Regions from separate parts of the Vibrio sp. 1402 genome, predicted to be linked through region 2. Evidence: riboswitches for the same ligand, from Rfam matches in the RefSeq annotation. Region 2 holds a riboswitch; each other region holds the start of a gene.
The links. A riboswitch is a leader RNA that binds a small molecule or an ion and turns the genes downstream of it on or off. The one in region 2 is predicted to bind thiamine pyrophosphate.
Positions count from the first base shown of each region.

Region 1: it holds a riboswitch for thiamine pyrophosphate, as region 2 does, so the genes downstream of both, thiB (thiamine ABC transporter substrate binding subunit) here and thiC (phosphomethylpyrimidine synthase ThiC) in region 2, are expected to answer to the same signal.
Region 3: it holds a riboswitch for thiamine pyrophosphate, as region 2 does, so the genes downstream of both, thiD (bifunctional hydroxymethylpyrimidine kinase/phosphomethylpyrimidine kinase) here and thiC (phosphomethylpyrimidine synthase ThiC) in region 2, are expected to answer to the same signal.

Region 1 is NZ_JAWOWE010000003.1:260,154-270,738, reverse strand. Features, by position in the region: gene thiP (thiamine/thiamine pyrophosphate ABC transporter permease ThiP) at 1-1,284, opposite strand, end outside; gene thiB (thiamine ABC transporter substrate binding subunit) at 1,326-2,318, opposite strand; TPP riboswitch at 2,391-2,527, opposite strand; gene R7044_RS07660 (flavin prenyltransferase UbiX) at 2,565-3,203, opposite strand; gene mpl (UDP-N-acetylmuramate:L-alanyl-gamma-D-glutamyl-meso-diaminopimelate ligase) at 3,209-4,567, opposite strand; gene fbp (class 1 fructose-bisphosphatase) at 4,880-5,896, shown strand; gene ppa (inorganic diphosphatase) at 6,024-6,554, shown strand; gene R7044_RS07640 (DUF2799 domain-containing protein) at 6,628-6,990, opposite strand; gene R7044_RS07635 (gamma-glutamylcyclotransferase) at 7,040-7,387, opposite strand; gene R7044_RS07630 (translocation/assembly module TamB domain-containing protein) at 7,432-10,585, opposite strand, start outside.
Region 2 is NZ_JAWOWE010000022.1:821-11,405, reverse strand. Features, by position in the region: gene R7044_RS22700 (LysR family transcriptional regulator) at 1-293, shown strand, start outside; gene R7044_RS22695 (aminopeptidase P family protein) at 497-2,287, shown strand; gene thiH (2-iminoacetate synthase ThiH) at 2,409-3,521, opposite strand; gene R7044_RS22685 (thiazole synthase) at 3,557-4,324, opposite strand; gene thiS (sulfur carrier protein ThiS) at 4,330-4,584, opposite strand; gene R7044_RS22675 (HesA/MoeB/ThiF family protein) at 4,623-5,396, opposite strand; gene R7044_RS22670 (thiamine phosphate synthase) at 5,383-6,798, opposite strand; gene thiC (phosphomethylpyrimidine synthase ThiC) at 6,798-8,738, opposite strand; TPP riboswitch at 8,902-9,000, opposite strand; gene crcB (fluoride efflux transporter CrcB) at 9,061-9,444, opposite strand; gene R7044_RS22655 (multicopper oxidase family protein) at 9,568-10,585, opposite strand, start outside.
Region 3 is NZ_JAWOWE010000013.1:757-11,341, forward strand. Features, by position in the region: gene R7044_RS19700 (DUF3087 domain-containing protein) at 1-295, opposite strand, end outside; gene trmY (tRNA (pseudouridine(54)-N(1))-methyltransferase TrmY) at 454-1,053, shown strand; gene R7044_RS19710 (TldD/PmbA family protein) at 1,131-2,474, opposite strand; gene R7044_RS19715 (TldD/PmbA family protein) at 2,474-3,859, opposite strand; TPP riboswitch at 4,171-4,278, shown strand; gene thiD (bifunctional hydroxymethylpyrimidine kinase/phosphomethylpyrimidine kinase) at 4,376-5,233, shown strand; gene R7044_RS19725 (ABC transporter ATP-binding protein) at 5,223-5,978, shown strand; gene R7044_RS19730 (ABC transporter permease) at 5,971-6,771, shown strand; gene R7044_RS19735 (ABC transporter substrate-binding protein) at 6,819-7,769, shown strand; gene tenA (thiaminase II) at 7,824-8,492, shown strand; gene thiM (hydroxyethylthiazole kinase) at 8,505-9,296, shown strand; gene thiE (thiamine phosphate synthase) at 9,360-9,974, shown strand; gene R7044_RS19755 (phosphatase PAP2 family protein) at 10,157-10,585, shown strand, end outside.

The sequences.
Region 1 (10,585 bases), on a different contig from region 2:
ATACTGTTGTTCAATGTGCAGCATTGGCTGCGCTAGCGTTTTGATCACGTAAGGCAAAGCCATCAAACCGTTCACCAAAATCACGACAAAAAATGCCAAGCTAAAAACATCGGTAAATGCGCGCAGTAGTAAGAATAAACCGGTGCTAATCACCAGACCTGGAGTCACCAAAATAACGGTGCCGATTAACTCAATCTGATCGGCTCGCGTGTTTTTGTACTGCAACCGCCAACGGCGACTGGTCAATAGTATGGGCACCCCAGCAGCGACCGCAAGCGCGCTAGCGACACAGGCGACTTTGAGGGAGTTCAATAGCGCAGACCAAAAACGCTCATCGGTTAATACTGTCCAAACTTGTTGGTTGATGCCACTCAGTAACACCATCAATAACGGCGGTATTACCAGTAAAAAGGCACCTATGATCCAAAAGCTATCCCAAGCTTTTGACCACCCATGATCCTTCGTTAAATATTGCTGTACCGATGTGCTTCCAGCACTGATAGAAACAGGCCTTGTTAACTTCTGCACTCCAATAGCAAGCAGTCCACATAACAGCATCTGCCACAGCGCCAATAACGCCCCAGCTTGTAAATCAAAATCAAACTTAATCGCTTGGTAAATGGCCAATTCAATGGTGGTGGATTTTGGCCCGCCCCCCAACGCCATTACAGTGGCAAAACTGGTAAAGCACAACATAAACACCAACCCACAAACGTGGGGAAGCTGCTGCCTTAAACGCGGCCATTCTACCCAGCGAAACTTATCCCAATGGCTCATCCCAAGATGCGCGCAAAGCTTATGCTGCTCGGCAGGAATAGACTCCAAGGCTTGCAGAAGCAATCGTGCCGCGTAAGGTAAATTAAAGAACACATGGGCGAGTAAAATGCCGTTCAAACCGTAAATAGAGAATGGCAGTTTAGTGTCGAAACTTTGCAACCACTGCGCCAACAAACCACTGTTGCCATAAATCGCTAACAGCCCAAAAACACCAACCAAAACCGGCAAAACCAGTGTCGATGCAAACAGCTTAAGCAGTAATGATTTACCAATAAATTGGCGACGCGAAAGTGCGTGCGCTACTGGAATGGCAAAGCCAACACTGAGCAATGTGGAAAGAAACGCTTGGTAGAAACTGAACTTGGTGACATGTTGATAGTACGGGTCGCCCCATACCACAGACACATCAAGTGAAGGGGCTTGAACAATCAAAGCACCTAGGGCAGAAATAACAAAGGTCGCGATGATCATCGCGACCCCTAAACCTATTTTTGGAACAGAATTCAAAGGTAAAACCTATCTCATTCAGATGAGGATGGAAACGTCAGCTAAAACGTCAATGCGCTTTGCCATTCGCGAATCCAAGACTTACGCATTTTTGCCACTTCATCAGCACTAAAGCTCAACGACTTGCTTGGAACACTCAAAGTTTCAAAACCTTTAGGTAACTCAACGTCAGTGACTGGGTACATCCAGTTACCCGTTGGCATCGCCGATTGGAACTCATCACTTAAAATGAAACTCATAAATTGATCAGCAAGTTCTGAATTTTTTGCCCCTTTCACTTTGGCGGCGACTTCAACTTGCATGTAGTGGCCTTCAGCAAAATTCGCCGTAGCAAACTTCGAATCGTTTTCCGCAATTAAGTGGTACGCAGGTGAAGTGGTGTAAGAAAGCACTAAATCGGACTCACCATTGAGGAACATAGAATACGCCTCAGACCAACCTTTCGTGACCGTTACGGTTTTGCTCGCTAGCTTCTGCCACGCTTGCGTCACATCGTCGCCATAAATAGATTTCATCCATAGCATTAAGCCTTGGCCCGGCGTTGAAGTCCGCGGATCTTGGTAAATCACTTTCAGATCGTCGCGCGTTTCCACCAGCTCTTTCATGCTTTTCGGCGGATTAGCCAGTTTCTCTTTGTTGTACACAAACGCGAAGTAGCCGTAATCGTACGGTACAAACGTCGTGTCACTCCAACCGTTTGGTAACACTGTGTTAGCCGTATCCACATTGTGCTCGGCAAGCAGATCGGTTTTCTTCGCTTCTGCCATCAGATTGTTATCCAAACCTAATACGATGTCCGCTTTGCTATTACCGCCTTCAAGACGAAGACGATTCAGAATCGACACACCATCGTCCAACGCTACGAAGTTAACGTCACAGCCACATTTTGCTTCAAAAGCTTGCTCGATTTTAGGACCCGGGCCCCAATCTGCGGCAAAAGAGTCGTAGGTATAGATGGTTAATGTGTTTTCAGCGGCAAACGCTGAAGTAGAGGTGATTGCAGCTAAGGCAATCAGATTTAGAGTGGGTTTCACTGCTCGCTCTCCATGAGTATTTCAGAGAAATAAGTTGAGCGGCACAGGGTTTGAGGCGGCTATTAAGGACTTCCAATATCCAGACTCAATTCCTACGCCAGCATTATCTGGTTCAGGTAATACGGGTCCCTAGTTAAACACTTAGGTCTCAGCGCCCCAATGCATTGATTGACTCAATGCTAAATGGGTTTGCTCCCCGATGAGTTGGATGGATTGTAAAGGTATTTGAGTGGTTACACAATCAGCTCACGAGCGCTGGTCATAACCCCAACGAGGCACCAAACCTTGCTCAATACCTAAGTGGTCGAGAATTCTCGCCACCATAAAATCCACTAAGTCTTCAATGCTCTTTGGCTGATGATAGAAGCCCGGAGCCGCTGGCATGATGGTGACGCCCATTTGCGACAGTTTGTGCATGTTCTCGAGATGTAGCGTTGAAAATGGTGTTTCGCGAACCACGAGCAACAGCTGCCCGCGCTCTTTCATTACTACATCAGCGGCCCGTTCGATCAAGTTGTCCGACATACCGTGTGCTATGGCCGCAACGCTTCCCGCAGAGCATGGGCAAACCACCATTTGCTTGGGTGCAGCAGAACCAGACGCAACCGGCGAGAACCAATCGTCTTTACCGCAAACGGTGATGTTATTTGGATTGCAGTTCAGGTGCTCTACTAATGCTTGCTGCGCCGCTTCTGGGCCACTTGGTAGCTTAAGATTATGCTCGGTTGCCATCACAACACGAGCCGCCGAAGAAATCAGAACGTAGACATGATAATCCGCCGCAACCAAGCATTCTAAAAGACGAAGGCCGTAGGGAGCACCAGAAGCCCCCGTTAATGCCAACGTGATGGCTTTTTTATGAGAGGGTTGTGTTTTGTTTTGCATATCAATCAGGCTTTTTGTTTTAACTGCTCAAGAAGTTTTCCGTGAATACCACCAAAGCCACCGTTGCTCATGACTAGAATTTGGTCACCTGGTCGCGCACGTTCGACGATCTTGGCTACAAAGTTATCTATATCCGCATCGACAAACGCTGGCTGTGTGCATTGGTCGGCAATGTCTTGCACAGACCACTCGATATTATCTGGCTGGAACAAGAAGACTTCATCTGCACTGTGTAGTGACTCTGCAAGTGTGTTTTTGTGTACGCCACGCTTCATGGTGGCAGAACGCGGCTCTAACACAGCTAAGATGCGTTTTTCACCTACCTTGTTACGCAAACCACCGACAGTAAGTTCAATTGCCGTTGGGTGATGCGCAAAATCATCGTAAACCGTCACACCTTGTTCTTCACCTTTCAGCTCTAAACGGCGCTTGGTATTGATGAAACGCCCTAATGCTTGGCAAGCAAGAGCCGGAGTGACTCCAACATGTCGTGCAGCAGCGATTGCCATCAGCGCATTATCCACATTGTGGTCACCCACCAAATTCCATTCGACGGTACCAACCTTCTCGCCTTGCAACGCAACGTCAAATTTTGAGCCATCAAGCACTAATTTGTGCGCTTGCCAGTCACCATTCTCACCAGAGAACTGTTTTTCAGTCCAGCAGCCACGCTCTAATACATCCGCTAACGCCTGATCTTTTCTCGGCGCTAAGATCAATCCATTGCCCGGTACAGTTCGCACTAAATGATGGAATTGGCGCTTGATCGCTTCTAGATCATCGAAGATATCAGCATGATCAAACTCAAGATTGTTCATGATTAAAGTGCGAGGATGGTAATGCACAAACTTAGAACGCTTATCGAAAAAAGCACTGTCATATTCGTCGGCTTCAACGACAAAAAACATGCTTTCACCCAAACGAGCAGACACTCCGAAGTTACCGAGTACCCCACCGACTAAGAAACCCGGTTGATAACCACAATCTTCAAGTATCCAAGCAAGCATGCTCGACGTGGTCGTTTTCCCATGTGTACCCGATACCGCCAATACCCAACGATCATGCAGCAAAAACTCGTTGAGCCACTGCGGGCCAGAGGTGTAACGCATGTTAGTGTTGAGCACATGCTCGACACAAGGGTTGCCACGGCTCATCGCATTACCAATCACCACAAGATCTGGTTGAGGGTCGAGTTGAGACGGGTCAAAGCCTTCAATAATTTCAATACCTTGAGACTCAAGCAGTGTGCTCATTGGCGGATAAACGTTGGCATCAGAACCAGTGACTTTATGTCCTAATTGGCGCGCTAGAATCGCTGCGCCGCCCATAAATGTGCCACAGATACCCAAGATATGAATGTGCATAAACTAAACCTTGTAATGCGTTTTTTAATGCTTTCATTATCGCGATTACCGCCTGAAAAGCGAGTGACTTTAGCCTTCTTCTTGCAGTCCCTTTCACAAATATGACAAGGTTGAACACAGACTGTACAACCTCTTGCTTACTGATGAATCCCTCAAACAAGTCTACAAATAAATTGAGATCTCAAACAGTTACTTCATTACCATTAAAAAGATCTGCGACTTAAACTTACATCCAGCGCAATCGTTTAACATCCATAAAGAGATGCTCACTTGCGCACTACCCCCAATGAAATGAAAATGTAAGGATTAACCATGTCAGGACTGCGCACCCTAGGCGAGTTCATTGTCGAAAAACAAGCGGATTTCCCCCACGCTAGCGGTGATCTATCATCCCTTTTAGCCTCCATTCGTTTAGCTGCAAAAATCGTTAACCGCGAAATCAACGCAGCGGGTCTCGGTGATATCACTGGTGCTGTAGGCACGGAAAATGTCCAAGGTGAAGATCAGCAAAAGCTCGATGTTTACGCGAACGATAAGTTCAAAGCCGCGCTTGAAGCTCGTGATCAAGTGTGTGGCGTTGCCAGTGAAGAAGAAGACGAAGCAGTTGCGTTCAATAAAGAACTCAACCAAAACGCCAAATATGTAGTACTGATGGACCCACTTGATGGTTCTTCTAACATCGATGTGAACGTCTCTGTTGGTACTATCTTCTCGATTTACCGTCGTGTTTCTCCAATCGGTACTCCACCAACTGAAGAAGACTTCCTACAACCTGGTCACAAACAAGTGGCTGCGGGCTACGTAATTTACGGCTCCTCCACCATGTTGGTATACACAACTGGTAACGGCGTAAACGGCTTTACTTACGACCCATCTATCGGCAGCTTCTGTCTTTCTCATGAAAACATGATGATTCCTGATGATGGTAAGATCTACTCCATCAACGAAGGTAATTACATTCGTTTCCCTCAAGGGGTGAAGAAGTACATCAAGTACTGCCAAGAAAACGTGCCAGAAGACGGTCGCCCATACACTTCTCGCTACATTGGCTCGCTGGTTGCTGATTTCCACCGCAACCTACTGAAAGGTGGTATCTACCTTTACCCAAGCACACAAAGCCACCCACAAGGCAAGCTACGCCTGCTTTACGAATGTAACCCTATGGCATTCCTCATTGAGCAAGCTGGCGGCATTGCATCGGACGGCGTGAATCGCATTATGGACATCAAGCCTACTGAGTTGCACCAGCGTGTACCTTTCTTTGTGGGTTCGAAGAACATGGTTCGCAAAGTTGAAGAGTTCCTTGAACTGCACCGCGACGAAGAATAATTTCAGACCTTTGTCCAACGCGGCAGGTGTTTACCTGCCGCGTTTTTGTCGCTAAAGTGAAACGCGAATTTATCATCAGATGAAGCCGCTTTTGTGTGACTCATCGTTAATGAAAAGGAATATTCTAATGAGCTTAAACCATGTACCAGCAGGCAAGTCGCTGCCTGAAGATATCTATGTCGTGATCGAAATTCCTGCAAATGCAGATCCAATCAAGTACGAAGTAGATAAAGACTCTGGTGCTGTATTTGTCGACCGTTTCATGTCTGCACCAATGTTCTACCCATGCAACTATGGCTACGTGAACAATACCCTGTCTCTTGATGGCGACCCAGTCGACGTATTGGTACCAACACCATACCCACTCATGCCAGGTTCAGTCATTCGCTGCCGTCCTGTTGGCGTTTTGAAGATGACAGATGAATCGGGTGAAGATGCAAAAGTGTTTGCGGTTCCCCACTCAAAAATCTCGAAAGAGTACGATCACATCCAAGATGTGGACGATATCCCAGAACTACTGAAAGCGCAGATCACGCAATTCTTTGAGCGTTACAAAGAGCTTGAAGCAGGCAAATGGGTGAAAGTGGATGGTTGGGCAGATGTTGCTGCCGCCAAAGCTGAAATCCAAGAATCTTACGAACGAGCTCAGAAAAAATAAGCATCACTGCTGATACAAAATTAAAAAGAGCTGCTCTAGGGCAGCTCTTTTGCTTTCATCTTACCTGTGTCAACTAGATAGGTGCGCCTGCTGAAGACATTCGTCCAGCGTCGTAGTCATGTTGAAAGAAGGGGTCAACATCATCACAAATGCCAAAATACGGCCGCCCGATAACACCGAGCATATAAGCACTTTGCTCACAATACTCTTGTTTGCCTTGCTGGTAACCCGCTTGATAAGCCATTATCAGTTCTGGCGTCGCATGGTTAACATCATCCAGCTTCGCAATTCGCTCCTCAGATAACTCCCGTAATCCATCTAAAGCTGACTGCTTACCAAACACTTGCCAATCGGTCACATTATTCGAAGTCGGTAGTGTTGTTTGTGCGCATGCAGCAAGAAGCAACGCCATTACTCCAATTACGAATGCTTTCATCGTGACTCCTTAGTGTTTAGCTCGTTGCTATTGATAATGTCAGTATAGCTCACACCTTTTGACACCAATCTCCGGAAGCGATTTCTTCGGTTAGCTGCTCAGTATCTTGATATAAGTAGATCCAAGCTTGGCCAAACGGCGTAACGATGCTCTCTCGGCGATATTCCACTGGCACATCTTCCAACTTATCTAGCTCGGATAAGGTTTCATCATCAATCAGATACACTTCACCTTGAATCGAGCGTTGCCCAACAGACAACGCTGGATAAGGGCCTAAGTCATACATTGCAAATTGAGCATCCGTTTCATGTAAACCAAGAAACTGCGCCGAGCGCAAATACTGATGGTTGTACTCTCCCTTACGTAACGTGCCGTAGACAAAAATCAAATGCAGCATAACCACTCCTTAGTCATGACTGTGTATGCTTAGGTTAAAGCACTTTAATCGAACTCAAACTGATAGAGTAGGTCAACGGCGCTATCTACACCAGATACCGCTTCTAAATACAAGTCTTGCATCAATCGGTAACGCACAGTGAACTCACCTAGGGAGTTAAAGATGCCGACACCATATTTCACCTGCAAACCTGGCAGAATATAACCACTCACCGTCACTTGCGAATCATCGCCCGACCCAGCAGTGTCCAGCTGTAAATCCTGTACGCCAAAGGCTTCACCGATTTCACCAACCACACGACCACTCTTCGCCAAGCTTAAACCAATTAAGGTAGTCGTCATTGCATTACCACCGGCTTCACCATCAATATCTTGACCACGAAGTAGATAAGAAAGTGCATTGGCTTGGTTCATCGCGGGCTCTGAGAAAATTTCTATACTCGGATCAGATGCTGGGCCTGACACTTGTACCCCCGCAATGACATCATCTTGGGTATTGTCTGGATTACGAATCGCTTTGATAGACAAGTAAGGTTGATCTGGTGGACCATTCATCAGAATCTTACCTTCTTTAATCAATAAGTCCTGACCAAACGAGCGATAAGAACCGTCGACAACATTCACTTCACCAACGATGAAAGGACCTTTGTCTTTTTGTGTCACGTTTAGGTTCCCTTTCAACCCACCTTTTAAACCAAAAGCGGCAAGTTGGAAGTCATCACCAATTTTAATGTTGATGTTCGTTTCCACATCAAACGGCATTGCAGCGACATCGTCCACTGGCTGCAAGTTTTTATCGAGAATAACGGTATCACTCGATACGCCTACCGCACTTGGTGGAAGCTCTTCGACGACAATTCTGCCCCATGGCAAATTAATATCACCCTCAATTTTCGCAAGCTGAGGAGTCACATCTATTGTCATGTCAGGCTCAACTTTGATTTTTACCATTGGGGGCAAATCAACATTGAGCTCTTTAGCAAATACACGCGCTTTAGTGCGCCAGTTCTGTAAGTCCTGCCAGTCGGCATCACCAGTAACGTTCAACTCACCATCCGGGGTTAAAATTCCGGCATCCAAGTCCGCTTGATGACCTTTAAAGTTGATGACGACCTGTCCTGAGTTTATATCTATCGGTGTGACTTCACCCTGTAGCTTCATCTGGTCAATCAAGAACTGGCCGTTCAACTTCGGATGCATGACGTCACCTGATATCGCGAGGTCAGTATTCATGTTTGCTTTAAACAAGCTGTACTCACCAATCAACGGTGCCAAGAAATCCAAGTGGAACGTAGAGAGTGAAACCTTACCATCAATAGTGGGCTTTTCAGACGAGACATTCAGTAAAGAAACCTTACCAGACAAGTCACCGTTATCTTTCACATCAAATAGCCACTCGGCATCAAGCTTGTCTTTCGCTAATGCTGCTTTAAAGTTGAAGCTTTCCCAACCGACTTTAATTGGCTGTTCAAGCGCTTGTTCAACTTGGCCTTTTGGCATATTGACACTTAAGGTTACTTCAGGCTTTTTCTCTGGTGCCCATTTAGCAAAAGCCTGTGCATTAACCGAGCCTTGCAGCTTGGTTTCTGGCGGCAGGAATTGTTTGATTTGATCAAAATCAAAATCATTGATGGCTAACTTCGCCTGGCCACTCTTACCGACACTAATGTCTTCGGTTAGACATACGCTCGACTCCGCTTGCAACCAACAATGCGCTTGAACGTTCGCGATCTGTTTGTCGATATTGACCTTGACCGCGGTCGATTTTTGCAACGCCCACGGGCCTTGTTGCGAGCTCAGCGTCAAGCGGCGCAGCGCCCCATCCCAAATCATTTCTGGTTTCTGCTGGAATGTCCCTTCAATTTCTAAACTGGTCGACACCAGGTCAGACACTACATCGAGCGTCAGTTGATGCAGTTTTTCATCCCCAGAGACTTCAAGGTCAGCACTATCAACTTTTATGTCGTCATAGGTAATGTTGTTCGCAATAAGGCTTATGTTCGCTTTTGGTGCTGGCAGAGGCTTCACATCACCCTTTAAGGTGATCGTTTCTACGTTCGCCTGTTGCTGCCAGTTTATCTGATTTAAAGCGAGATCAAGATTGATGTCTGGTTCTTTCAAGCTACCACGTAGTGCGACTTTACCTTGCATCTTACCTGCAAGGTCCGGAACACTTTTCGCAAAATCAGGGAAGTTAACCTCAACATCCATCAGAATTTGCTTATCTATCTTACCCTTTGCACTCAGTTGGTTCGGACCATGAGAAAGCGCTAAACCCTGAGTGGTAAGTTGGATGTCTTCGCCTTTGCCGTTCTTGTCAGACGCTTCAAGTTGCCCTTCAACATTCAGCGGATACCCTCGCAAAATGCCGTCAATGTCTAACTTAGGCAAACTGACTTGCCAACCGCCTTGTTCTGTTAACGACCCCGAAGTCGAAAGGTTACCGCTGATATCCCCTTCAGCTTCTTTCCATTGTAAACCTGGTTGAATGTTTTTCAGGTTTAAGTCAGCTTGCCAGTTGATTGGCGCGGCCCAATTGGCCATGACTTTCCCAGAGAGTTCGCCTCCCAGGGTTTTCACTACAAGACTTTCGAGGTCAATTTGCTCTAACGTACCTTTGCCGTTTAGTGCGACATCAACGGCGGGAATATCTTTGCCTGACGCTTTGGTTTCTAATGCGACTTCATAGCCATCAAGTGAGCCTTTTGCCACCAAGCTTGGTACAGAAACCTGGTAATCGCTTTGTCCAAATAGCGGCCATTGCGCCTGTACATTTTTAATCACGACATCAAACGGTAACTGCGTTTTAAGCGGTTGAATATCACCTTTGATCTCCGCTTGTACAAGCTCAGAAAGCGTAGCATTTAGTGACAAATCACCAACCGAACCCGAGACCGAAAGCGACAGTTTTTGTCCCTTCGCATCTGCTTGCTTCACTAACGCGTCCAATTGCGCTTTGATAGGGTAATCAGAAGAAAGCGTCACTTGTGTGCTCAACTTGCCTTCCACTTCTGGCATGTCGAGCTCTAATGTTTTGACATCAACACGCTCACCGCCTGCTCTTGCAACCAAACCAAGATGATTGACGATCACTGGCGTTTCACCTGCCAGTTTAAAGTTGTGAATATCCAGACGGCGCGCTTCCACCGTCAGTGGAATCCATACTTCGGGTAACACAATATCTTGCGGCGTAGCATCG
Region 2 (10,585 bases):
GTTGGTTGCTGGATTATCGCCTTGCAGATATTGGCGCCGACCGCGATATTGCCGTCACTGTGCCCGACTTTAACAGTGCCGCAAGTTTATGTTCATACACCGACTTTATCTTTACTGCGCCAAGTCATTTTGTGCAACTTGCGGCCAAACAGCTTGATTTGGTCGTGCTGCCACTACCGTTAGAATTCCCACCTATGGCTTACACTTTATTCTGGCACCGAGACAGAGAAAACGACCCTGCATTAGGCTGGCTACGTACGATGATCACACAAAAAACCGATCACCTTAGATAAAAACACCGCGCTCAATTTGCGCTTAGCGGCTAAAATGAGTAGCTTAACTGTCGTAGTCCTTTTTGGCTCATCTATGGCCTAGTTGTACTCCGACTCTATTGAAGTGATTGCGAACCTCAATGGAATCGTAAACTGCATGAAGCAGATGGAAACAGCTCCCACACCTGAGCATGAAGGAGCGGTAATTTGAAGGAATAACACAGATGCACAACGATACCCAAAGCCGCGTGAATGCAATTCGCGAATGGCTAGCACAACATAATATTGATGCCCTACTTGTCCCTCATGAAGACGAGTACTTGGGTGAATACGTACCAGCGCACAACGAGCGTTTACATTGGCTAACTGGCTTTACCGGTTCTGCTGGTGCTGCGGTAATCACCAAAGACAAAGCCGCTATCTTTGTTGATGGTCGCTACACAGTACAAGTAACAAAGCAGGTTCCTGCTGATCTATTCGAATACCGTCACTTGATTGAAGAGCCTGCACTAGATTGGATTAAAGACCATCTTGCAAATGGCGCGTCTGTGGCAATCGACCCTCGCATGCACAACTCTGCTTGGCTAGACATGGCACAAGCAAAACTTGCAGGTGCCCTTGAGCTTAAGATTCTCGATAGCAACCCAATTGATGAACTGTGGCACGACCGCCCTGCTCCTGTGGTTTCTGATGTTCGCCTAATGGCAACAGAAACAGTTGGACAATCAAGTGAAAGCAAACGCCAAGAAATCGCAGAGCTCGTGAAAAAAGCCGGTGCAGACAGCGCAGTGATCACAGCACTTGATTCTATCTGTTGGTTGCTCAACGTTCGTGGTCTAGATGTCTCACGTCTACCAGTTCTGCTTTCTCACGCGATTCTGCACTCAGACTCAAGCGTGGAATACTTCCTAGATCCTGCTCGCCTACCTGCTGAGTTTGACGCTCATGTTGCTGCCGGCGTGACGGTTCATCACCCAGAAGCATTGCAAGCACGACTAGAAAACCTAACTGGCAAGAATGTACTGGTTGACCCTGCGACAAGTAACGCGTGGTTTAAGCTGGTTCTACAAAACGCTGGCGCATCTGTGGTGAGTAAAGCTGATCCATGTCTAATGCCAAAAGCAGCAAAGAACGCAGTTGAAATCGCAGGCATGAAAGCATGTCATATCCGCGATGGCGTAGCGATGAGTAAGTTCCTGTCTTGGTTAGATGCTGAAGTCGCTGCTGGTAACCTGCATGATGAAGCGACGCTGGCAGACAAACTGGAAGCGTTCCGTAGCGAAGACCCGACACTTATGGATCTTAGCTTCGATACTATCTCGGCAGCAGGTGGCAACGCGGCGATGTGTCACTATAATCACGATAACCAACCTGAACCTGGCAAGCTAGAACTGAACACACTTTACCTAGTGGATTCAGGCGGTCAGTACCTAGATGGCACGACAGACATCACGCGTACAATTGCGATCGGTCAGCCTTCACAAGAGATGATTAAACAATTCACTCTCGCACTAAAAGGTCACATCGGTGTTGCTCGTGCACGTTTCCCGAAAGGCACACGTGGTTACCAAATCGATACGCTAGCTCGTCAGCACCTATGGGCGGAAGGCTACGATTACGATCACGGTACTGGTCACGGTGTTGGTCACTTCCTAAGTGTTCATGAAGGTCCAGCGAGCATTTCGAAGAAGCAAATCGACGTGCCTCTAACAGAAGGCATGGTGCTATCCAACGAGCCAGGTTACTACCGTGCAGATGCGTTTGGTATCCGTATTGAGAACCTAGAGCTTGTTGTTGAAACCCCAACTAACGGTGACTTCCCTGTTCTGTCATTTGAGTCGCTAACGCGCTGTCCAATCGACAAGCGCAATATCAACGTTGATATGCTAACTCGTCCAGAACTTGCTTGGCTGAATGATTACCATCAGAAAGTATGGGATGAGATCAGCCCGCTAGTTGAAGGTGATGTGAAAGAGTGGCTTCGTCAAGCAACGCTACCTGTAGCACACAGCTAGAAGCTAGAAGCTAGAAGCTAGAAGCTAGAAAAAAGTAGAGGGTTGATGTTTTGCATCAACCCTCTTTTTTTGCCTATGTTTCACGTGAAACATAACGATGACCAGTAGCTTTCTTTGCTACTTAACCAGAATACGCCGAGTGCCAATCTCGCCATACTGGGTCAAAGCCTTTGGCTCGAATCATATCTTCCACTGAACCCGCGCTTCGCTCATCACTGATCTCAAACTGCTCGAGTTCAACATCATCCATCGCATACCCACCCGGCTGAGTTTTCGATGCAGCAGACATACTGGTAATACCTAAAGGCAATGCGTTATCTCTAAACTTCGGTGACTCACGAGTCGATAATGACAACTCCACTTCTGGATTCAACAAACGATAAGCGCAAATCAGCTGAACAAGTTGCTTATCCGTCATGACTGATTTTGGTTGGAGCGCGCCCTCACAAGGACGTAAACGTGGGAAAGAAATTGAGTAACGAGTCTGCCAATACGTGCGCTCAAGATAGTCCAAGTGCGCTGCTACATAAAAACAATCTGTTCGCCACTCTTCCAACCCTATCAAAGCACCAATACCGATCTTATCAATACCCGCTTTTGCAAGACGATCGGGTGTATCCAATCGGTATTCGAAATCCATTTTATTACCTCGCAAATGGTGCTCGGCGTAAGTCGAAGGATGATACGTTTCTTGATAGACCATCACCGCATCCAAACCCAATGTCTTGAGCTCTGCGTATTCGTCTTGATCTAGCGGTTGTACTTCCATCGCCAAATAGTTAAAGCGCTTCTTAATCATCGGCACCATTTCGCGGAAGTATTTCATTCCCACTTTGGTTTCGTGTTCGCCAGTCACCAGTAATACGCTATCGAACTTCATGCGTTTGATGGCTTCGACTTCTGCAGCAACTTCGTCCCTATTCAAAGTACGACGCTTGATTCTATTCTCCATCGAGAAGCCACAATAGGTACAAGCATTGGCGCACAAGTTAGAGAGGTATAATGGAATGTAAAGCGACATGGTATTACCAAAACGCTTACGCGTCGCCGAGTATGACAGTTGCGCCATTTGCTCTAAGTACGCTTCAGCCGCTGGTGAAATTAGCGCTTTAAAATCTTCCAAATCACGCTTGGGTTTATTCAATGCTCGCTCGACATCTTGTGCCGTTTTCGCGTAGATCGACATCGAAATGTCATCCCAATTAAGCTGCTTAAATTGTTCAACGAAGCTCATGTTTTCCTCGCTTAATAGCTAAAGCCAATCTAGTACTAAAGCTCATCTAGGAATGACGTCAGTGGACTCGACGCAACCGCATGAGAAACCTTACCGGCAAGTCCAGCTTCATAAGCCATACGCCCCGACTCTACCGCCAACTTAAATGCCTTCGCCATCGCAACAGGATCGCTCGAAGCTGCAATCGCAGTATTGACGAGCACGGCATCCGCGCCCATTTCCATCGCACGTGCGGCATGTGAAGGAGCACCAATACCCGCATCCACAACCACAGGAACATTAGCTTGGTCGATAATGATCTCTAAGAAGTCGTGAGAAACTATCCCTTTGTTAGAACCAATCGGCGCACCTAATGGCATGACTGCAGCACAGCCTACTTCTTCCAATCGTTTACACAGAACCGGGTCAGCATGACAATAAGGAAGGACAATGAAGCCCTCACGAACCAGTTGCTCAGCGGCTGCAAGTGTCTCAATTGGATCGGGCATCAAGTACTTCGGGTCTGGATGAATTTCCAGTTTTAGCCAGTTTGTACCTAACGCTTCTCGCGCCAGTTGCGCAGCAAACACAGCATCTTTAGCATTCTTTGCACCTGAGGTGTTCGGCAATAAGTTCACACCCGATTGTACTAACGGCAGCAAAATATCGTCTTGTTGGTCGTTCACATCGACACGCTTCAACGCCATGGTCGCAAGTTGAGATCCCGACACTTGAATCGCTTCTGCCATTAATCGGCTGTTGGCAAACTTCCCTGTTCCCGTGAACAGTCTTGATTCGAATTGTTTATCACCAATTTTAAGCATCGACGTTAACCCCCTGCGATCGCTTGAAACAAAGAGATGCTATCTCCCTGTGAAAGAACTGTGCTAGCCCACTCACTGCGCGGCACAACATTGTTGTTAATTGCAAAAACACAGCCCATTTCAGGCAGCGCAAATTGACTAATGATTTGCTGTAGATTCGACTCACTAGCAACTTGATGTGACTGGTCATTGATGACAATAGTGATCACATCTAAGTCAGCAGCGATCATTTGTGTTGTTTGTTGTTCTGATAACGTCATTGCTTCCAACTCTCTTAATTCTGCCCATTGCTCGTAAGCTAAATCTGAGCACACACTTGGCACTGTTTGTCTTTGCTTATCGCCATGGTTTGCCATTGCATTTTCAACCCATCAAACAGATGCAACTTGGCAGTCTCGACATGAAACTTTCCCGTCGCCAGTTTTTGAATTGCCGCTATCGCTTGGTAGTTACCAAGTGTGCCCACCACCGGACCGACGACACCGCTCTCACTGCATTTTTGACTTTGTGGTAATTCGTCAAACGGATACAAACAGCGGTAACAGGCTTTACTCTGCGCTTCTTGTTCACTTGGTGTTTGGTAATCAAAGACAGCGAATTGTCCTTGCCAACCAATTGCTGCCGCCGAGATGAGCGGCGTATTTTGCTCGAAACAAACTTGGTTAATTAGCTGGCGCGTTGGCATGTTATCGGTGCAGTCGAGCACCACATCCGCTAGCATCACCTCAAGCTGCAGTTGTGCTTTGTCTAATCGCTTATTGAGAGCTCGAATTTGGACCATAGAATTAAGTTCGGCCAGTTGCTTTACAGTCGCTTTTGTTTTCGCAACTTGGAGGTCTTGTTCACGATAAATGATCTGACGTTGTAGGTTACTGCTATCAACGTCATCGTCATCAACCACAACCAATTTACCAACCCCCGCTGACGCCAAGTACAAACTCGCTGCGCTCCCCAATCCACCACAACCGATGATCAGAACATGCGATTTGCTCAAACGCTCTTGCCCAACTTCGGCAATTTCAGGCAGAGCGACTTGACGCTGATAGCGAAGGAACTGCTTATCCGTGAGCATGCTCGCCTCTCTTGCTATGCGCCAACTCACTATTCTGATCAGTAAACATTAGCTGTCTTTCGTTCATCAGTTGTGCGAAGAACTCGATGACGGATTGAGGTGATTCTGCCAACGTAATAGCACGCACTACTGCTAAGCTAGAAACACCTGTTTGCCAAACTTGGTCTGCATTAGATTGGTCAATACCACCAATCGCGACCGTCGGAAAGCCAAGCACATTGTCACTAACTGCTTTGTCTTTTGAAGGGCGGAAAGCAGCCTCTGTATTTGTATAAGGAATGCTATCAATCAGCTTTTGATACAGCGCCAAGCGCACCAAACCTTGTGGCTTCGATGGCATCTGTTTAGTGGTGGTTGGGAAAATATGCCCTAGTGCGATGTAGCTAGGATGAATTTGTACGATACGCAGTAACTCATAATAACCATGAGTAGAAAGACCAAGATGAATACCCGCTTTAGTTAGCTGAGCTAAATTCGATTCTTCTATGTCTTCTTGTCCTAGGTGAACACCATAAGCGCCATGCTTGATTGCCAACTGCCAATAGTCATTGATGAACACTTGTGCTTGATACTGACGACCTAGCTCAATTGCTCGAATGATCTGTTGTTCTAAATCGGCTTGTTGTGGGTTCTTGATTCGCAGTTGAATAGTGTTGATGCCTAGTGGCAGTAGACGCTCAATCCAAGCAACATCATCAACGACTGGATAGAGCCCTAGACTTTGCTTAGTTAGAGTTGGAAAGCTAACGCTCTCACCTTGTGCAGACCAACCAACTTGAATACCTAGTCGGTTATCCTCCAGTACAGGTGTGGGGAAATCATCAAATTGGGCAGCCCACTGAGTAGTTCGTCCCTCGTCAAGGTTGTCATTAAACAGTGTTTCACGTGAAACATTCGCTTGTTGAGTTAGCATTCCTCGAGCAAGTGTTAACGCATCTTCGATAGGAAAATCGAGTACTGTCAGCGTTACTATCCAAGCAAGGTGATGTTCGGGATCGAACATTGCGTTGAATTTGGACTTAACGGAAAGCGCTCTCACTTCGTTGTTAATTGGGTGACGCCAGATATCAAGCTGAAGCACTTTCTCCTTTTCATCGGATACCTGCGTATCAGCAATGCCAATATAAATCGCTTTCGACGGTTGCTTAGCACATGCTTCTATCGGTAAAGCAGAGCGGTAATAGAGCACAAATGAACTCTCATGCTCAGAGTCATAACCATCAATAAGGTCTGTCGTTATGTGCGTAGTCTGTTGGTCACGAACAAGCTGAATAGATTGAGTTGGGCTCACACCCAACTCAATGTCTTCAATGTTAAAACCCTGTTCTTTCGCCAACAACAAACATTGCTGAACTAAACCTGTCAGTTCAATCAATGATGACGGAATAAGGATTTTGCTCATTAGCCACTTACCTCGGCATGTGCTGCTGGGTGGTATAACTCAGAACCTGTATCTCTAAATTCTTGCGATTTCTGACGCATCCCCTCAAGAGGATCATCCAGCATTTTGATTGAGATAGCTTGGTCCGCAGCAACTTGCTCAGTATCTTTTGCGTACTCTCGTACCTCTTGCGAAATCTTCATAGAGCAGAACTTTGGTCCGCACATCGAACAGAAGTGAGCAACTTTTCCAGACTCTTGAGGCAAGGTTTCATCATGGAAAGCACGCGCGGTATCTGGGTCGAGCGACAAGTTAAATTGGTCTTCCCAGCGGAACTCGAAGCGAGCTTTAGAAAGCGCGTTATCACGAACTTGTGCACCAGGGTGTCCTTTCGCCAAATCAGCGGCGTGCGCAGCAAGCTTGTAAGTGATCATGCCTACTTTCACGTCTTCTTTGTTTGGTAAACCAAGATGCTCTTTAGGAGTTACGTAGCAAAGCATTGCACAGCCATACCAACCAATCATGGCAGCGCCAATACCTGAAGTAATATGGTCGTAACCAGGAGCGACGTCTGTCGTCAATGGACCAAGAGTATAGAAAGGAGCCTCATGACAGTGCTCTAACTGCTCTTCCATGTTCTCTTTGATCATATGCATTGGAACATGACCAGGGCCTTCAATAATCACCTGTACGTCGTATTCCCACGCAACCTTGGTCAATTCGCCAAGAGTACGAAGCTCTGCAAATTGCGCTTCATCGTTAGCATCAGCAACCGAGCCAGGACGCAGACCATCACCAAGAGATAGTGCGACATCGTACTTAGCACAGATTTCACAGATCTCTCGGAAGTGAGTATATAAGAAGCTTTCTTGGTGATGCGCTAAACACCATTTCGCGATGATAGAACCACCACGAGAGACGATGCCAGTAACGCGTTTTGCCGTCATCGGTACATAGCGCAGTAGTAAACCGGCATGGATGGTGAAGTAATCAACGCCCTGCTCTGCTTGCTCGATCAGAGTATCGCGCATCACTTCCCAGTTAAGGTTTTCCGCCACACCATTCACTTTCTCAAGCGCTTGATACATTGGTACGGTACCGATCGGAACTGGACTGTTACGTAGAATCCACTCGCGAGTTTCGTGAATATTACGTCCAGTAGAGAGATCCATAACGGTATCTCCACCCCAGCGCGTTGCCCACACTAGTTTCTCTACTTCTTCTTCAATCGAAGAAGTGACCGATGAGTTACCGATGTTGGCGTTCACTTTGACCAAAAAGTTACGTCCAATGATCATTGGTTCGGATTCTGGGTGGTTGATATTGGAAGGGATAATCGCGCGACCTTCGGCGACTTCTTTACGCACAAACTCGGCGGTAATGTCTTTTGGAAGATTCGCTCCAAAGCTTTGACCCGGATGCTGTTGATTCAGCACTTCATCGCGGTATTGAGCACGCCCCATATTTTCACGCAGGGCGATGTATTCCATTTCTGGGGTGATTATACCTTTGCGAGCATAGTGCAATTGGGTCACACAATGGCCATCTTTGGCACGTCGAATACGTGGTAGATTACCGTAACGAAGATCGTCTAGTGTTTCGTCTTCTAAGCGTTCTTTGGTGTACACCGAGCTTACTTCATCAAGTAGCTCAGTATCGGCACGCTCTTCAATCCACCCTTCTCTCAGCTTAGGTAAGCCGCTATAGAGGTCTATGGTGTGCTCTGGATCTGTGTATACACCCGAGGTATCGTAAACGCGTACTGGCTCATTAGGCTCGAAAATAGGCGCTTCTTTTGTGCCTCCAATAAGGCTATCAGCGAGTGATATTTCACGCATTGGCACACGAATATCTGGACGTGAGCCTTCTACGTAGACTTTGCTTGAATTGGGGTACGGTTGTACCGAGAGTGTATCAATGAACTGTTTTGCTTCCAGTCTCGCTTGTTTGCGACTCGACATAGCATTTTTCCTTGCTTTGTTATACTAGATAAAAAGTAATTGGATAAAAATGCTTGGCGGATAGATGCGACAAGAGGAGTCAAATTAAGGCTAGTTAAAGCTTACGATATTTGCCTGTAACAACATTCGACTTTTGATAGGTCAACCAGAAAGAACTCCGGTGTGAATATCTTCTCTTGTTCCCTTCGCAGATTCTAATCTGATCAGGTTCAACGGATCCCGAATTAACGGTCTCAGCCTTATGGCACTCCGACAAGTGATGTCAGTATATAAAAACGGCTTGGTGAAACCAAGCCGACCTGTTCAATTTTTAACTACTTTGCTAGCTGCGCATCAATAATTGAAAGCCTATCCACGCCGCTGAAATACTTAACACTACATTCAACAATACGTTCAACCCCATCTTAAAGAAAGCGCCCTGCTGCATAAGCAACACATTATCCATCGAGAAGGTGGAAAACGTCGTTAGTGCCCCTAAAAAACCCAAGCCAATCACTTGTCGCCAAGGTTCCGTTGCCAAAAGTTCATTATCGAAAGCTGCTATCAATAAGCCCATCATAAATGAGCCAACAACGTTAACGGTTAACGTACCATATGGAAAACCACGCCCCAATAAAATGACACAAAGTTCAGAAATTAAGTAACGAGAACATGCACCAAATGCACCACCCAATGCAATAAAACCCAAAACGGATAGTTGTCCCATAATTCCCCCAGAAAATTTAATGGCGACATTGTAATCAAATTTACGGCAATAGTGATTATACAATCTTAGAATTCAGCAAAGTATAGCGCTTAAAACTTATCAAGATTTTAAAAGTTACAGGAGTCACTTTACTTCAATGTAACCCATCAAACCCGTCTTCATATGTTCAATTACATGACAATGGTACATCCAACGCCCTGGGTTATCTGCAACAAATGCCGCTTTCGCACTGCCGTTTTTTCCAAGTAAGACCGTATCGGTATGAAACGGTTCGTCGAGTTTTTTGCCATCTAACTCAAGAACCGTAAATGTGTGTCCATGAAGATGAATAGGATGATGATATTGGGTGACGTTCTTTAGGTTGAAGATATAGGTTTTTCCCATCTCCAATGTTGAAAGCGGCGCTGGAATATTATCTTTGCTCATTCCCTCCCAAGCCCTTTTGTTCATCAGCCAGAACTTAGGTATCGCTTTGCCCGATTTATCAGCAGGAGTGATCGCCCCCTCCCACTCAAACACATAATCGATTTGCTCTGCATTTTTCAAATCGAGAGCTGGCACAGGGTTGAGAGGTAATAAAGGCAGTTTCTGGTTGCTCGGCAAGTCAGACTCAACAACGTCAAACTCGCACAAAGGGAATGGGAAGCGTCCTTTCATTTGACGCACATAAACACGTGTTCCAGCCTTCGGAGCAATCAATCCGACATCTAACCTCATTCCTGGACCAATTTTATGCTGAGTGAGCTTATAAGGCGTTTTAACAGGGTTACCATCAATAGCAATAACCCAAGCCTCTGCACCTTCAATAGCGATCGGGTAAGTAATGGTGTTATCGACGTTAGCAATTCTTAATCGCGTGGTAGCATTCTGCTTCAGCGTATAAACAGGTTCATGCACACCATTGACGCTACTCCACTCTCCGGGAGTCCCCATACGAGCGCTCAAGCGCGGTACCATAAGGTTCTTCCACTGACCTTGTTTGTCTAAATGCCAATGCTTTAGAACTATTTCCTGTTCTTCATCAAATAGAACAGGCTCAGCCTCTTCAACGATAATTAGCCCAACTAAGCCCATACCAAGTTGCTTAACGCTATTCATGTGGGGGTGATACCAAAACGTGCCTGCATCTGGTGGTGTAAAT
Region 3 (10,585 bases), on a different contig from region 2:
AGATCTTGTTGTGCAGCTGCTTGAGTTTCCAGACATACAACACTTCTTCCATATAAGGGCGTGTTTTGAATTGGTTTAACAAAGACAGTGAAGTGGCTAATGCAAGTACAACACCAATTAAGTTCCAGTGAAAGTTCCCCGTCGACTGTTCAGGTACTACATCTGTATTACCGAACAAAACAATTAATAGCGTACTAAAAGCAAGAGAAGAGATAGCAAGCAAGGCAACAAAGCCACCAATCACTAGGTTGACCTTCTTTCTATAGACTTGTTTGTTTATTTTTTTGATTTCCATATACCGCTCCTAACAGGTTGCCTCTATTCTAACCAGCACACTCCGCACGACAATCGAAGCTTTGTAAGTAAGTTCACATTTGCTATTAAACTCGCATCCCTTCCCTGCTTGGGTATATACTTCCGCGCATTCACTCTTCCTATATAGAGGCTAAATTCATGCGCTCTTTTGTTTTACGAGCTCGCGCGGCGCCAACCACCAGCAAAGCACTGTTAGAAGGTGTTGGTAATGAAGCGCATACAGAGATTCTTGCTCATACCATGATGAACACTATGTTCGTTGCTCAATCACACCGTGAAGATGTGGTTGTTCACTTGGTTTTAGAAAGCACAAAAGATTTCTCACGCACCATTACTATTCGCTCTAACGACATCACCAACATTGGCGGCTTCCATGAGTCAACCTTGATTGCAGCGGTGGCTCGCGCTTTGGATGCTTCGGTTGGTATGGGCAAAGAGCAACTTCGTGAAGTCGAACCTGGTATCACCGTTCGTACCGTCAGTTTTGAACGCCTAGTGCAAGAACTGGCAGAAGATCACCAACTATATATGTTGGATAAAAAAGGCGAATTTGTTCGTGATGCAGAAATCGGTGGAAACCCATGTTTCTTGCTAACCGACCATATTCCGATGCCGAAGAAGTCTTTTAACAGCTTGAAGCGCCTTGGCACAGAGAAGATCAGCTTAGGTCCTAAGATGCTGTTCGCTTCTCAGTGTGTGGTATTGATCCACAATGAGTTGGACATTCGCGAATTTTAATTCTCACGAGTTAATCATTCGATAAAAGAAAGAGGACTCCATTGAGTCCTCTTTTTGTTTCTATAGTAATGCTAAGTTTACTTACCACCAATGCTCAAACGAGCAAAACGAACGTCTGGCGAGAAGAAAGTTCGGCTATCGTTAATTAGCTGAGTATCACCCACTGCCTCAACTTCTTGCAGCATCTTGTAGAAGTTACCCGCTACAGTGATACCACGCACTGGTTGAACGCGCTCACCATCACGGCACAAGAAACCACTCGCGCCAAATGAGAAATCACCACTCACTGCATCCGCACCAGAATGGACACCTTGAAGTTCGACTAACTCTAGGTACTCACCCGCTTTTACTTCTGACGCACTGCTGTTACCTGTCGTAATCACTTTGTGATTCGCTGATACGTCTAGGCTCGATTTTGCATCGCGAGCGGCACTTGCTGTCGAGACCGCGCCCAAGTAACTTGCGGTCTGGCTGTTGTGTAGCAAGGTTTTCAACTCACCATTAGCAATCATCACGTTGTCTTGAGTAGCAAAGCCTTCACTATCAAAACTTGCGATTGCCATACCATTTGGCATGTAAGCCGTATCAGTAAAGGTAATTAAATCACTCGCAACACGTTGACCAAGCTTGTCACCCAGTGGCGTAATGCCTTTCATCGCGCTTACGCCAGAGAAAGCACTGCCGAAAGCACCGAATAGACTTGCTAGCGCATTGATATGGAAGATAGCAGGGTAGTTACCCGTCGCAACCGGTGCACCTTCAAGAAGATCTCGAGCAAGGTTGTAACCGCCTTCTATACAGTAAGCTGGATTCAACTCATCAAAACGGCGACCAAGTGACATTCTCCCCGCCATTGACTGTTTGCCGTCTTTTTCAAACAAGGTATAAGCGTAACAAGTGAACGAGCGCTCGAAGTGTTGACACAATGTGCCTTGAGTATTGGCAATGATTAGTTGTGTTTCGCCATCGCTGTAACCATTGTAAGGTGCGCTAGAAGCGTGAGGTAGAGCGACTACGCCTTGCTCAAGTGCGAGAGACAGCTCAATTTTTTCATCAACAGAAGTCGTATCTTCTTGTGAAATCTCAGCAACATCAGTCGCAATTTGGCTGTTCACGCAACTAATTGTCTGATGTTCATCTTGCTTGGAAAAGCGAGCGCTTTGCAGTGCGTTAGTCAGCATCAAATCTAAGCTTGGTTGCTCTAACGACTCAGAATAGCTCGTTGCAACACGCGCATCTTTCACAACACGAACACCCAGAACTTGGCTTGAGCTTACTTTGTACTCATCCAGCTTTCCTTGGTTCGCTTTCAGAGAAAAGCTGCTGTTGCGGTTTACAATGACGTCCGCTTCTGCACCTTGGCGTTTTGCTTCTGATAGGACGTAATCAACCGCATTAAGAAGTTGTTGTTCTTGGCTCATTAGTTACCGCCTCCTACCAGAATATTATCGACTTTCAGCGTTGGCTGACCGACTGTTGTTGGCACTGAGCCACTCACGGAACCACACATGCCCGGCGCAAGCGCCATGTCCTTACCAACCATGCTGATTTCTTTCAACACTTTTGGACCTGTGCTGATCAGCGTTGCTGTTTTCAGAGGCTTGGTGATTTTGCCATTTTCAATGAGATAAGCTTCACGAACAGCAAAGTTAAACTCACCCGTGCCCGGTTGAACCGAGCCGCCGCCCATCTTCTTCGCATAGATGCCACGTTCGATGCCTGCCAGCATATCATCAAGTGAATGCTCGCCTTCTTCGATAAAGGTGTTACGCATACGCGAGGTTGGTGCGAACTTGTAGTTTTGACGACGACCAGAACCCGTTGGCTCGTAACCTGTCTTCATGCCACCCATTTTATCGACCATGAAGCTGGTTAGCTTACCGTCTTTGATCAATTGAGTGCGCTGAGTCTTCATACCTTCGTCATCAACATGAATCGAGCCCCATTCGTTGGTCATGGTGCCATCATCGACCGCATTCACTGCGGTGTGAGCAACCATTTCGCCCATCTTGTCGTGGAATACTGAAGCTTTCTTCGCAACTGAAGTGGTTTCTAGCAAGTGACCACATGCTTCATGGAAGATAACGCCGCCAAAGCCGTTACCAATCACCACCGGCATTTCACCCGATGGACAAGCATCTGCGCCAAGTTTTACTAACGCTTGCTGCGCGATAGTTTGACCTAGCTCTTTGGCATCAAGCTGTTCACTGAATTCCCAACCAGCAAGAGCGCCAGGACCTTCCATACCAGAAGACTGCTCATTACCTTTTTGCGCGACAGTGTTACCAGCAACACGAATGTAGTGGCGAGTATCGTCAACGTGTAGACCTTCTGAGTTGAAGATAGACACTTGTTGTTCACGCTGAAGCACGCTGCCAATAAACTGGCTGATATGCTCACTCTCAGCACGTGCGGCTTGGTCAACTTTCAATAGAAACGCGATTTTTGAATCTAGGTTAGCATCCTTACTTAGCGGCATGCGGCAACCATGTTGGATTGGGTAGCGGTTCAAATTCAAAGAACCCGCTGACGCGATTTGCTCACGCTTGTCTTTTGCAGCAAGCAGCGAGGTTACGCGCTTTAGTTCGGCTTCATCTGTGCTGTTGGTGTAACCGTAAAGCACCTTATGACCGAAAAAAAGACGAATACCGATACCAAAATCGATACCCGAGTTAACCTTATCCACTTCACCAGATGCGAGCTGGACAGTGTTGGTTTGGTGATGTTCAACGAATAGTTCAGCGAAATCAGCCCCCAAAAAGAGCGCATGATCGATCACTGACTTCGCTGTTACAGAATTAAGCATGAAGTCTCCTTGCTCGATGATCGTCTTAGCCATCCTAATTAACTGTGAAAAAGTTCAACAAAGTTAAATTGGCAACACGTTAAATTTTAACAGTTTTTTAACCTTGTTTTATGCTAATCCTTGCTTAACGAGACCACGATTATTTATTAAATATTCCAGGTTCTGCTCATTCACCAGAGCGTTGCACTAGTAAATTCCACCCAGCAAACCATTTAGGTGCTTACTTTATCACTCACCTCGCATAATTGAATACTCATTATAATTACGCTCAAAAAACGTATCCCTTCCGCAATGGTCCTGCTATCATCCGAACGAAATAGTCGGGGGGCCACACGACAAGTGTTGGCTGAGATCGAAATTCGAGACCCGTTGAACCTGATTCAGTTAGCACTGACGTAGGGAACTATGCACACTTTGCCTTTCGTCGCCCCTCTTAGGTAAGCGATAGCGATCGAAAAATCGATCTATCTGCAATGGTCAAAGTCAGTTCCTATACGTCTTGTAGTAGGAGCGACCATGACGCAGCAATCACAACCTCATTCACATCACACGCCAGCCTTGCCTACCCCTATCGTATTGACCATCGCGGGCTCAGACAGTGGTGGCGGTGCAGGTATTCAAGCCGACATCAAAGCGATGTCCGCAACCGGCAGTTTTGCTTGCTCGGTAATCACGGCGATTACTTCGCAAAATACCCAAGGCGTTTCTGCGATTTTCCCCATTCCTCTCGACCATGTAGAGAGCCAACTTGATGCAGTATTTACCGACCTCAACATCGTTGCAGTCAAAGTGGGCATGCTGGCCGATTCCAACATCATCAAAGTCGTTGCTGACAAAATTAAACAATACCAGCCAAAACACCTCGTGATTGACCCTGTAATGGTGGCCACTAGCGGCGATCTATTACTGGAACAGTCGGCAATCAGCACTTTAAAAGAAGAATTGATTCCGCTCGCAGACATCATTACCCCTAACCTACCCGAAGGCGCAGCATTGACGGGTAAGCCAATGCCTCAGTCAGAATCTGAAATGAACGATATGATTACCGACCTTCGTGCGCTTGGCGCCAAAGCTATTCTGCTCAAAGGCGGTCACCTTGAAGAAAATGAAAACAGCAACGATCTGCTTATCATGCAAGACAGTGCCGAGTTAATTAGCGCCAAGCGATTTCCAACCAAAAACACCCATGGCACAGGCTGCACGCTGTCTTCTGCCATCGCATCTTATCTTGGACAAGGCAACAATCTGCACAAAGCGGTGCACCTTGGTAAGCAGTACATCAGCCAAGCTATCGCGCACGCTGATGAATTGGATGTCGGTAAAGGTCACGGCCCTGTGAACCACTTTTTTGCGGGTCATACTTATGTTCGCTAACGCGATTGGCATTCAGCTTTCCGATGCTAGCCTGCGATACAAAGATAGCCAAACACCGACTTTAGCAGGAATGAACATGACCATTCCCGTCGGTAAATGGACGGTATTACTCGGACGAAGTGGCTGCGGGAAAACCACAATATTGCGTTACTTAGCTGGCCTACTGGATGACCAAGTTGACTGGCATGGCGAACTCATCACAACAGATGGCGCTGCACTGCATGACCGTATCGCTTACATGGCTCAGCAGGATTTATTGCTACCGTGGTTTAACGTGCTGGATAACGTCTGCCTCAGTTCTCGATTTTCTCAAGAGCAAGCACCAGAGCAAAATAGACAACGTGCACTGACTTTACTAAGCCAAGTGGGACTCGCCGATTACGCGGATGCTAAGCCAGCTCAGCTCTCTGGCGGCATGAGACAACGTGTTGCCCTTGCTCGCACTCTGATGCAAGACAAGCCTCTAGTTCTGATGGATGAGCCTTTCTCTGCGTTGGATGCGGTTACGCGCCATAAGTTGCAAACCTTGTCTGCCGAATTACTGAAAGATAAGACGGTTGTTCTGATTACCCACGACCCACAAGAAGCGGTGCGATTAGCTCATCAACTCTATGTATTGCAAGGCACGCCTGCACAAGCTCAGCACTTGGTTGTTCCGGATTCCAAGCCGCCACGAGTTCTCGATGGAGAGTGCGCCGCGCTTCAACAGGCGATTTTGGATCAATTGGAGAAAGACTATGAGTGATATGACTCAGTACAACTCCGTTTCGGCACGTATTAGTAAAAAAGAACGCGTGACCCATCCGGCTCTGCGCTTAGTTATCAGCACAGCGGTGATCTTGGGATTGTGGCAGTTGGTCGTGGTGATATTCGACATGCCAAACTTCATCTTACCTTCACCAATTGAAGTGCTGGATAGATTGGTCACTCGTTACGATGTCCTGCTCAAACATACTTGGGTTACCGCGCAAGAGATCTTATTTGGCTTGGCGCTTGGATTATCGATGGGTTTGCTGTTCGCATTGCAAATGCTGATGTTCGAGCCGCTGAAGCGTTGGTTATTGCCTATTCTGATTGCTAGCCAAGCGATCCCTGTGTTCGCCATCGCGCCAGTGCTCATGCTTTGGCTGGGTTACGGCATTGCATCAAAAGTAGTCATGGCGGCGATCATCATCTTTTTCCCTGTCACGACATGTTGCTATGACGGCTTGCGCAATACGCCAACAGGTTACCTCGACCTTGCCAAGACCATGGGCGCGTCTAAATGGCAGTTACTTCGTCATATTCAATTGCCAGCCGCCCTACCAACTTTAGCCTCAGGCATTCGTGTTGCCGTCGTTATTGCGCCGATTGGAGCAGTGGTCGGTGAGTGGGTAGGTTCAAGTGAAGGCTTGGGTTATCTGATGCTCCAAGCTAATGCTCGCATGATCATTGACGAGATGTTTGCGGCGCTGTTTATCCTCGCCGTACTGTCTATCTCACTCTACTTCATCACCGATAAATTATTGAAAAAAGCCATCCCTTGGGAAAGCAAGTAATTACAGAAAATAACCAAAGAAAATTGGGAAAGAAAAGGAAGAACCCCGTGAATAAAAACAAACTTGTGAGCGCTGCTGCTCTACTCGCTTCAGTGGTATCAACCAACGTGCTTGCAGCTGAAAAAGAGATGACACTGATGTTGGATTGGTTCGTCAATCCAAACCATGGTCCTATCGTGATTGCCAAAGAGCGCGGTTACTTCAAAGAACAAGGTTTGAAGGTCAACATTCAAGAGCCTGCAGATCCAAGTACGCCACCTAAGTTGGTCGCTGCTGGCAAGGTCGACATGGCGATTTCTTACCAGCCAAGCCTAACTATCGATGTCGCGGCGGGTTTGCCATTAATCCGCTCTGCGACTTTGATTGCTACGCCACTCAACACGCTGATGGTGTTGGACAACGGTAAGAATGAAAACCTTGGCGACTTAAAAGGTAAGAAGATCGGTATTGCGATCGCAGGCAACGAAGAAGCAACAATCGGCACTATGTTAGCTCAAGAGAATGTGAAGTTTTCTGACGTACAAATCATCAACGTAGGTTGGGCGCTATCTTCGTCTCTTGCGTCTGGCAAGGTGGATGCGATTTGGGGTGGTCTACGTAACTTCGAAACCAACCAACTTGCACTAGAAGGTTATAAAGCTAAAGCCTTCTTCCCTGAAGAACACGGCGTGCCAGCGTATGACGAGTTAGTCTTCGTAGCCAATGCAAAAACCTACGACAAAGAAGCCATCAAGGCATTCAACAAAGCACTGGAGCAAGCGACCACTTACATCGTTAACCATCCAAAAGAATCTTGGAAAGAGTTTGTGGCTTATTCACCAGACACCCTCAACAACGAGCTTAACCAGCGCGCTTGGAATGACACACTAACTCGTTTCGCTCTTCGTCCATCTGCAGTAGATCTGAAACGCTACGATGATTATGCCGAGTTCATGTATTCACAAAACATCATCGAAACACTGCCAAAAGCGAAAGATTACGTACCGAGCTTTGACTAATTCTACTGGCCTTAGGATCTAAGCCTAGGGTCTTTTGATAACGAGGTACCCATAATGAAATACCAAGATTTGATCGACGCTTGCCACCAAGATTGGCAAGAATACACTGAGCATGCTTTCGTGCAGCAATTGGCGCAAGGCACTCTGGCTCAGCCTTGTTTTCTACATTACCTAAAACAGGATTTTCTTTTCCTAAAACAGTACGCACGAGCTTACGCATTAGCGATCTACAAAGCGCGTACTTTGGATGACATGCGCCGTGCCCTACCAAGCGTACATGCATTGCTAGATTCTGAAATCGCCCACCACGTGACTTACTGTGAGCAATGGGGACTGACGGAATCCAACTTAGAAAACGAGCCAGAAGATTTCGGCACAGTAGCTTACACCCGTTATGTATTGGATGCTGGCATGACGGGCGATCTTGTTGATCTATACGCGGCACTAGCGCCATGCTCTATCGGTTATGCCGTTATCGGTAAGATGCTGATTGAAGATGAAAAGACAGTAATCGAAGGCAATCCATACGCAAGTTGGATTAATCTCTACGGTGGTGAGGAGTTCCAATCTGGTGTCGCAAAAGGTGCAGAACACTTTAACCAGTTATTGGCGGAAATCGACATCAATAGTCAGCGTGGTCAAAACCTGATTCAGGTATTCAAAACTGCAACGCGTATGGAAGTAGCATTCTGGCAACAAGGTCTGAATGCTCAGCAAGATTAATCGGAGAGTCTCATGTTAATTGAACAAATCACCCAAGCATTAACCGCAGTACGCCAGCAAAAGCCATTAGTCGTCAACATCACTAACTACGTGGTGATGAACAACACGGCAAACGCGCTATTGGCTATCGGCGCTTCTCCAATCATGGCGCACTCCAAGCAGGAAATGGCAGAGATGATGTCGTTCGCGGGCTCACTGGTTATCAACATTGGTACCTTAGACAGCGTTTGGACACCTCGTATGAGCTATGCCGTAGAGCAAGCCAATGCCAATGGTAAAATCGTTATACTCGACCCAGTCGGTTGCGGAGCAAGCTCACTACGTACAGAGACATCACGTGAAATCGCACGCCTTGCAAACAAGTTAATCATTCGTGGTAATGCGTCCGAAAGCATTGCTCTCGCTGGTGAGCAAGCACAAAGCAAAGGTGTAGATGCACTCGACAGTAGTGATGCAGCCCTTGGGGCGGCTCACTTCTTAGTTGAAGAATACGGAGCGAGCGTGGTGATCTCCGGCGAAACTGACTACATCGTGACAAAAGAGCAAACCGTCCAGCTGAATAATGGTCACGAGATGATGCCTTACGTAACGGGCATGGGCTGCACACTAACGGCACTGACTGGCGCTTTCGCAGCAATCGGCGACGAAACGGGCCTTGCTGCGGCAGCGGTGCTTGGCGTTGTGGGTGAAATTGCGGCTGAGCAAGCGCGAGGGCCAGGTAGCTTGCAAATGCATCTTTTGGATGAGCTTTACCAACTGGATGAAGAAACACTGGCAACACGCCTTAAATTACAAGTGAGATAAATCGCTTCTCAATGCTTTAAACGCCTCTCACTCCAACGAAAGTGGGAGGCGAAAGGAAACACAATGAACGCCTATCGTTTGTATTTGGTCACCGACGACCAACAAGATTTAGCCACACTAAAACGTGTCGTGAGAAAAGCCGTGGAAGGTGGCGTGACCATGGTACAAGTCCGCGAAAAACACGGCGATGTGCGTGCGTTTATCGAACGTGCTCAAGCCGTCAAAGACATCCTTAAAGATACCGATGTTCCTTTGATCATCAATGACCGCGTAGATGTCGCACTGGCTGTCGATGCTGATGGGGTTCACCTCGGGCAATCAGACATGCCCGCAACTATCGCTCGTGAGTTGATTGGACCAAACAAAATCCTCGGCTTATCCATCGAAAATGAAGAGCAGCTTGCAGAAGCGGACTCTCTGCCGATTGATTACATCGGTTTGAGCGCGATCTTCGCGACGCCAACCAAAACCAACACCAAAAAACATTGGGGTATTGATGGTTTGAAGATGGCGCTGAACACCACGCCCTTACCAATCGTCGCGATTGGTGGCATCAACGAAACCAACATTCCTGCCCTGAGTGCGACAGGTGTGCATGGTTTGGCTTTGGTTTCTGCCATTTGTCATGCAGAAAACCCAACCAAAGCAGCAGAGTACTTACTTTCTCTGATGGATTAAGGCCCCAACGCTTAAGGATGAGCGCCTTTACCCTCCGGATAAATGTCATCAATTCATCACTCAACCTTCATTCTCTCGTCAAATTGACAGAGCGTTGATAAGTTTTTCACGCCAGATAACGTAAGATAAGCCCCTTATTTTCACGTGGTTGAATAACCCTCAATAAAAACAAAACGCTCTCAATGAAAACCAAAAAATATGGATTGATGATGCTCGCCTTGTTTGTTCTTGGCATCATCCCAATGTCGCTGTTTGGCTCTTATCACAATCTCACTTCACAGGTGCCTGAAAGTCTGGGTATTACTTTTACTTTGCTCACAGATTCTGCTGGTAGCAAAGGTTTTTTAATTACGTTAACACTGCTACTGCTTTCTTTATTTCGCTTTAAACCAAGTCGCATTGAGTGGATACAAAAACTCTCAATGCTAGGGTTGTTACTGGTGATTGGTTTTGCCAGCAAAACGGGGCTAAAACTGATGACAGAAAGCCCGCGTCCCTACGCCGAACTGCTTGCTGCAGAGCAATTGATTGAGCACCCAGAAGCGTTTTATCAGTTGGATACAAAGCAGCAAGCCAACGTAATTAACCAGATTTCTGAACACGTCAGTGAT